One region of the Streptomyces sp. NPDC091377 genome, then DNA from elsewhere that is predicted to be linked to it. Evidence: riboswitches for the same ligand, from Rfam matches in the RefSeq annotation. Region 1 holds a riboswitch; the other holds the start of a gene.

Region 1 (3,405 bases):
CCCGCTTCGACGTGCTGCTCGACCATCTCGACCTGGACGCCCGGCTGGCCCGCGCCGATCTGGTGCTGACCGCCGAGGGCGCGCTGGACGAGCAGACGCGGCGCGGCAAGGTGCCGGGCGAGGTGGCCCGCCGCGCCAAGCTCTACGACCGTCCCGTGCTGGCGCTGGCCGGCACCCTCGGCAAGGGTGCCGGGGACGTGCCCGGGGTGGACGCCTTCCACGGGATCCTGCCCGCCCCGATGGCGCTGGCGGAGGCGCTGGTGCGGGCCGCCGAGCTGCTCACCGACGCCACCGAGCGGGCGCTGCGGATGATCGTGCTGGGGGCCCGCCTGCCGGCTCAGGCGGAGGTGTCCGGGACGCAGCGGCCGTCGACCGTGCGGTAGCTCCAGCGGGCACCGTCGGCGACCAGTTCCCGCACGGCCCGGACGAACCGCTCCACATGCTCGTCCGGGGTGCCCGCGCCGAAGCTGACCCGGATGGCGTTGAGGGACTTCTCCCCCGGCGCCGCCTCGGGGGCGCCGCACTCGCCCTGCGTCTGCGGGTCGCTGCCCAGCAGGGTGCGCACCAGCGGGTGGGCGCAGAACAGTCCGTCGCGTACGCCGATGCCGTACTCGGCGGAGAGCGCGGCGGCGAAGTGGGAGCTGTTCCAGCCGTCGACCACGAAGGAGATCACCCCGACGCGCGGGGCGTCGTCGCCGAACAGGGACAGGATCCGCACCTCGGGGATGTCCGCGAGCCCGGCGCGGACGGTGTCGATGAGCCGCTCCTCCCGGGCGACCAGGGAGTCGAAGCCCGCCTCGGTGAGCGCCTTGCAGGCGGAGGCGAGGGCGTGGACGCCGATCACATTGGGCGAGCCGGCCTCATGGCGGGCGGCGCTGTCTTGCCACTCCACGTCCACTCCCCCGTCCGCGCGCCGGGTGACCTTGCGGCTGGCGCCGCCGCCCGCGAGGTAGGGGTCGGCCGCGCGCAGCCAGTCGGCACGGCCCGCCAGGACGCCCGAGCCGAAGGGGGCGTACAGCTTGTGCCCGGAGAGGGCGACCCAGTCCACGTCGAGGTCGGTGACGGAGACGGGGTGGTGGGGGGCGAGCTGCGCGGCGTCCAGGACGATCCGGGCGCCGTGGGCGTGGGCGGCGGCGGCCAGCTCCTTGATCGGCCACAGCTCGCCGGTGACGTTGGAGGCACCGGTGACACAGACCAGGGCGGGGCCGTACGGGTCGCGGTCGGCGAGGGTGCGCTCCAGGGTCTCGACGGCCTGGCGCGGGGTGCGCGGGGCGTCGAGGTAGGTGACGCGGGCGTCCTTCCAGGGCAGCAGGGAGGCGTGGTGCTCGGTCTCGAAGACGAAGACCTGGCAGTCGGCGGGCAGGGCGGCGGCGAGCAGGTTCAGGGAGTCGGTGGTGGACCGGGTGAAGACGACCTGGTCGTCCTCCCGGCAGCCGAGGAACCCGGCGACGGTCGCGCGGGCGTTCTCGAACAGGTCGGTCGACAGCTGCGACAGATACCCGGCCCCCCGGTGCACGCTGCCGTAGTACGGCGCGTAGGCCGCCACGTCGTCCCACACCCGCTGGAGCGCGGGCGCGCTGGCGGCGTAGTCGAGCGCGGCATAGGTCACCTCGCCCCCGGTGACCAGCGGCACGGTGACGTCCCGCCCGAGCACGGGCAGCGGGGCGCAGACGGACGGGGCGGCGGCGGAAATGGGCATGGCTGAACTCCCGTGAAGGCAGGCGGACTTCACCGCACGAGCGGGACGCTCAAGCGCGGGCGAAGAAAGAAAAAGGGGATGCGGAGGCGGGGCTCTGCGGCCCTACCGCATTCGCTTGCTCACGAAAAGGCTCCTCGACGACCGGGACCCCGGTGACACGAGGGGTCCGCGCTTGCCATAGACCTCGCTGCCTACGGCCTGGTCTTCACCCGGGGCACCCCGCCACGGACGGAGGGTTGCCGGACAGCCGGCCGGGGCCTGATGGCTGTCGCTCATGACCTGATCAGAAAATCTACGACGCCCCCACCCCAAAGCGCAACTCCCACCCCGAACAAAGCACCACAAGGACCAGCCCCCCCCCAAGGGGCGCGAGGAACTGCGCGACCAGCCCCCACGAAGCCGCACCCAACAACCCACCCCAACCCACCCCCCCCAAGGGGCGCGAGGAACCGCGCAACCACCCCCCACGAAGCCGCACCCAACAACCCACCCCAACCCACCACCCCCCAAGGGGCGCGAGGAACCGCGCAACCACCCCCCACGCCGTCGCACCCAACAACCCACCCCAACCCACCACCCCCAAGGGGCGCGGGGAACTGCGCAACCACCCCCCACGCCGTCGCAGACGACCACGCACCCCCGCCCCCCAACCCCCCGACACCAACCCGCGGAGCGACCCGCGGAGCTACCCGTTGCTCACAGCAACCCACCGCTCCAACGTCCGCTTCGCCGCCCCCGAGTCGATGGCCCGCTCCGCCTTCTCCATCCCCGCCCGGATCTGCTCGGAGAGCGACGCCGAAGTGGGATCCAGCGCGGCCAGCGCAGCCGCCGAGTTCAGCAGGACCGCGTCCCGGACCGGCCCGCGCTCCCCGTCCAGCAGCCGCCGCGCGACCTCCGCGTTGAAGGACGGGTCGCCGCCGCGCAGCGCCTCGACCGGCACCAGGTCGATCCCGACGTCCCGGGGGTCGAAGGTCTCCTCGGTGACCTTCCCGTCGCGCACCACCCACACCCGGGACGTGGCGGTGACGGTCAGCTCGTCCAGGCCGTCGTCGCCCCGGAAGACCAGCGAGGAGTTGCCGCGCTCGGCGAAGACGCCCGCGACCACCGGCGCCATCCGGGGGTCGGCGACCCCGACGGCCTGGGCACGCACCCGGGCGGGGTTGGTGAGCGGACCGAGGATGTTGAAGACGGTACGGATCCCGAGTTGGCCGCGCGCGGCGCCCGCGTGCCGCAACGCCGGGTGGAACTTGATCGCGAAGCAGAAGGTGATCCCGGCCTCACGGGCCACCTCGGTCACCCGCGCGGGCGTCAGCTCCAGGTTCACGCCCAGTTTCTCCAGCACGTCCGAGGCGCCCGACGCGGAGGACGCGGCCCGGTTGCCGTGCTTGACGACGGTGGCGCCGGTGCCGGCCACCACGATCGCCGACATGGTGGAGATGTTGACGGTCTTGGCGCCGTCGCCGCCGGTGCCGACGATGTCGACGGTGCGGCCGGGCACCTCGATCACGTGGGCGTGCTCGTACATCGCCCGGACCAGACCGTTGATCTCCTCCACGGTCTCGCCCTTGGCGCGCAGTGCCACGACGAATCCGGCGATCTGCGCGTCGGTCGCCTCGCCGCGCATGATCCGGTCCATCGCCCAGGCCGTGGCGTCGGCGCTCTGGTCGCGTCCGTACAGCAGCGAGTTCAGTACGCCGGGCCAGGAA
Region 2 (3,405 bases), on a different contig from region 1:
CGCAGGGTCGTGATGCGCTCGGCCACGTCCGGCTCGTGGGCGCGACGGCGCAGGAAGTCGGCGTCCGCGCCGAGCCCGTGCACCGCGATCACGGTCTCCCCGGCACCGCCCGCGAACTCCTCGCAGCACGCCCGGAACGCGTCCGCCCAGCGCCGGGTCAGAAAGCCCAGCCGGTCCGCGCCCAGCATGCCGCGCAGCAGTTGCCCGGCGATGTCCCGCGGCAGCATCCGGAAGTACTCCGGCGGCGCCCACGGGGTGTGGGAGAAGTGAGAAATGCGCAGGTCGGGGCGGAGCGCGCGCAGCAGGCCCGGCACCAGCGCCAGGTGGTAGTCCTGGACCAGGACCGCCGCGCCCTCGGCCGCCTCCGCCGCGAGCGCCTCGGCGAAGGCCCGGTTGTAGGTCTCGTACGCCGCCCACTGCCGCCGGAACTCCGCGTCGAAGACGGGCTCCAGCGGGGTCTGGTACAGCATGTGGTGGACGAACCAGAGGACCGAGTTGGCGATGCCGTTGTAGGCGTCGGCGTGCACCTCGGCCGGGATGTCCAGCATCCGGACACCCGGTTCGCCGACGCCCTGCCGTACGGCCTGCCGGTCGCCCTCGCCGAGGGCCGAGCACACCCACAGGGCTTCCGTGTCCGGCCCGATCGCGGACAGCCCGGACACCAGTCCGCCGCCGCCGCGTCTGGCGTGCAGCGTCCCGTCGTCGCGGACGTCGTAGGAGACGGGGCCGCGGTTGGAGGCGACCAGGACCCGAGCAGCACCGAGGGTTGCAGCCATACGCCTGAACCTAGCCCACCCCGGAAACGCTCAAACGTACGGTTCCGGCACATGCGCCGTGGCATCCGGCCGCAAACGGAACCGGAACCGGAACCCGCAGCGCCGCATCCCGCACGGGGCGCCCCGCCTCACGCCACCTTCCGCGCCGCGTACTCCGCGATCTCGGCCATCGGTGGCCGCTCCTCGGTGTCCACGGAGTACGTCCGCGGCTCGAAGCCCTCCTCGCCCCGCTCGAACTGGGTGATCGCCGGGCGCACCAGATGGCCGCGGGCCAGCCTGAGCTGGGCGGTGCGGTAGATCGCGGCGGCCATCCGGCCCAGGGCCTGCCCGTCCTGGTGCCGGTGCTTGCGCACCCCCACGTCCACCTGGGCGAGCGCGTCCAGACCGACCAGGTGCAGCGCGTCCACCAGCATGCCCAGCTCCACCCCGTACCCCACCGGGAACGGCAGCCGCTCCAGCAGCGCGCGCCGGGCCGCGTACTCGCCGCCGAGCGGCTGGACGAAGCCGGCCAGCTGGGGCCAGTGCAGATTCAGCAGCGGGCGGGCCATCAGCTCGGTGACCCGGCCGCCCTGCCCGGCCGCGCCGGCGAGCGGACGGTCGTACATCCCCTTGACCAGCTGGACCCCGGGCTCGGTGAGCAGCGGGCCGACGATCCCGGAGACGAATCCGGAGGTGAAGTCCCTGAGGTCGGCGTCGATGAAACAGACGATGTCGCCGGAGGTGACCAGCAGCGAGCGCCACAGCACCTCGCCCTTGCCGGGCACGGCCGGGATCCTCGGCAGGATCGCGTCCCGGTGCACCACCCGGGCCCCCGCGGCGGCGGCCACCTCGGCGGTGCGGTCGGTGGAGCCCGAGTCCACGACCACGATCTCGTCCACGAGCGGCACCTGGACCATCAGGTCCCGGCGGATCACGGCGACGATGTCACCGACGGTCGCCGCCTCGTTCAGCGCGGGCAGCACCACACTGACCGTCTGGCCCGTCGCGCGCTTGGCGGCCAGAACACGGTGGAGCGGGCGGTCGGACGACGACCAGGTGCGGGTCCTCAGCCAGCGCTCGACTTCTTCCAGCACGGTCCGTGGCTCCTCACTGTTTCGGATCACTGCTCGGACGCATGACAGGGATCTCACCGCGGGATGTGATCCATCTCGCGGTTCGGACGGCTATCTCAACTGTCCTGGCCTTCGGTTACAGTCTTGAACAACGCTGATGACCATCGCATGTCGGAGGTCCGCAGCATCCACAACCGCTCATATAACCGCATACAGCTCATCCAGAGGGGCAGAGGGAAACGGCCCGATGAAGCCCCGGCAACCCTCCAGCCGGTCTCGTACCGATCACTGACGATCGTCGTCGCGAGGCTCCCGGCTCGGGAAGGTGCCAAATCCGTCTCACGACGAGATGCGTCGTGAGGAAGATGAGGAGAAAGGGCCTCGCCTCACATGGCTGTGCAGACTGTCGCGAACCACGGCACTTCCGCCCCCACCGTCGATCTCGGACCCGCCTCCGGCCTGTCCTGCCGGGAATGCGGCCACCGCGTCCCGCTCGGCCCGGTCTTCGCCTGCGAGGAGTGTTTCGGCCCGCTGGAGACCGCATACGATTTCTCGGGCTACGACACCGAGGCACTGCGCCGGCGGATCGAGGCCGGCCCCGCGAACATCTGGCGGTACGCCCCGCTGCTCCCGGTCCCGGCGGACGTCGCCGACAAGCCGAACCTCAACCCCGGCTGGACCAAGCTGGTCAAGGCCGACAACCTCGCCCGTGAGCTGGGTGTCACCGGCGGCCTCTTCGTCAAGGACGACTCCGGCAACCCGACCCACTCCTTCAAGGACCGGGTCGTCGCGCAGGCCCTGGAAGCGGCCCGCGCCTTCGGCTTCACCACCCTGTCCTGCTCCTCCACCGGCAACCTCGCCGGCGCCGTCGGCGCCGCCGCCGCGCGCGCCGGGCTGCGCTCCTGTGTGTTCATCCCGCACGACCTGGAGCAGGGCAAGGTCGTCATGGCCGCGGTCTACGGCGGCGAGCTGGTCGGCATCGAGGGCAACTACGACGACGTCAACCGCTTCTGCTCCGAGCTGATCGGCGACCCGGCCGGCGAGGGCTGGGGCTTCGTCAACGTCAATCTGCGGCCCTACTACGCCGAGGGTTCCAAGACCCTGGCGTACGAGATCTGCGAGCAGCTCGGCTGGCGGCTGCCCGACCAGCTCGTGGTGCCGATCGCCTCCGGCTCCCAGCTCACGAAGATCGACAAGGGGCTCAAGGAGCTGATCGCCCTGGGTCTGGTCGAGGACCGGCCCTACAAGATCTTCGGCGCGCAGGCCGAGGGCTGCTCACCGGTGTCGGCCGCGTTCAAGGCCGGGCACGACGTGGTGCGCCCGCAGAAGCCGAACACCATCGCCAAGTCGCTGGCCATCGGCAACCCGGCGGACGGCCCCTACGTCCTGGACATCGCCCGCCGTACCGGTGGCGCGGTGGAGGACGTGACGGACGAGCAGGTCGTGGACGCGATCCGGCTGCTCGCCCGGACCGAGGGGATCTTCGCCGAGACGGCGGGCGGGGTGACGGTCGGTGTGACGAGGAAGCTGATCGAGAACGGTCTGCTCGACCCCTCGCTGACCACGGTCGTGCTGAA

Evidence for each region. Region 1 has a riboswitch for S-adenosylmethionine ahead of ACIQNG_RS30260 (aminotransferase class V-fold PLP-dependent enzyme). Riboswitches for the same ligand answer to the same signal wherever they lie in the genome.
Region 2: linked by a shared signal. The riboswitch ahead of thrC (threonine synthase) and the one ahead of ACIQNG_RS30260 (aminotransferase class V-fold PLP-dependent enzyme) in region 1 are both predicted to bind S-adenosylmethionine.

What each region holds. Positions count from the first base shown of each region.
Region 1 is NZ_JBIVUE010000017.1:93,000-96,404, reverse strand. It holds gene ACIQNG_RS30265 (glycerate kinase) at 1-383, shown strand, start outside; gene ACIQNG_RS30260 (aminotransferase class V-fold PLP-dependent enzyme) at 338-1,699, opposite strand; SAM riboswitch class IV at 1,863-1,979, opposite strand; gene trpD (anthranilate phosphoribosyltransferase) at 2,385-3,405, opposite strand, start outside.
Region 2 is NZ_JBIVUE010000032.1:16,441-19,845, forward strand. It holds gene ACIQNG_RS37605 (trehalose-6-phosphate synthase) at 1-776, opposite strand, end outside; gene ACIQNG_RS37610 (glucosyl-3-phosphoglycerate synthase) at 905-1,849, opposite strand; SAM riboswitch class I at 2,043-2,200, shown strand; gene thrC (threonine synthase) at 2,219-3,405, shown strand, end outside.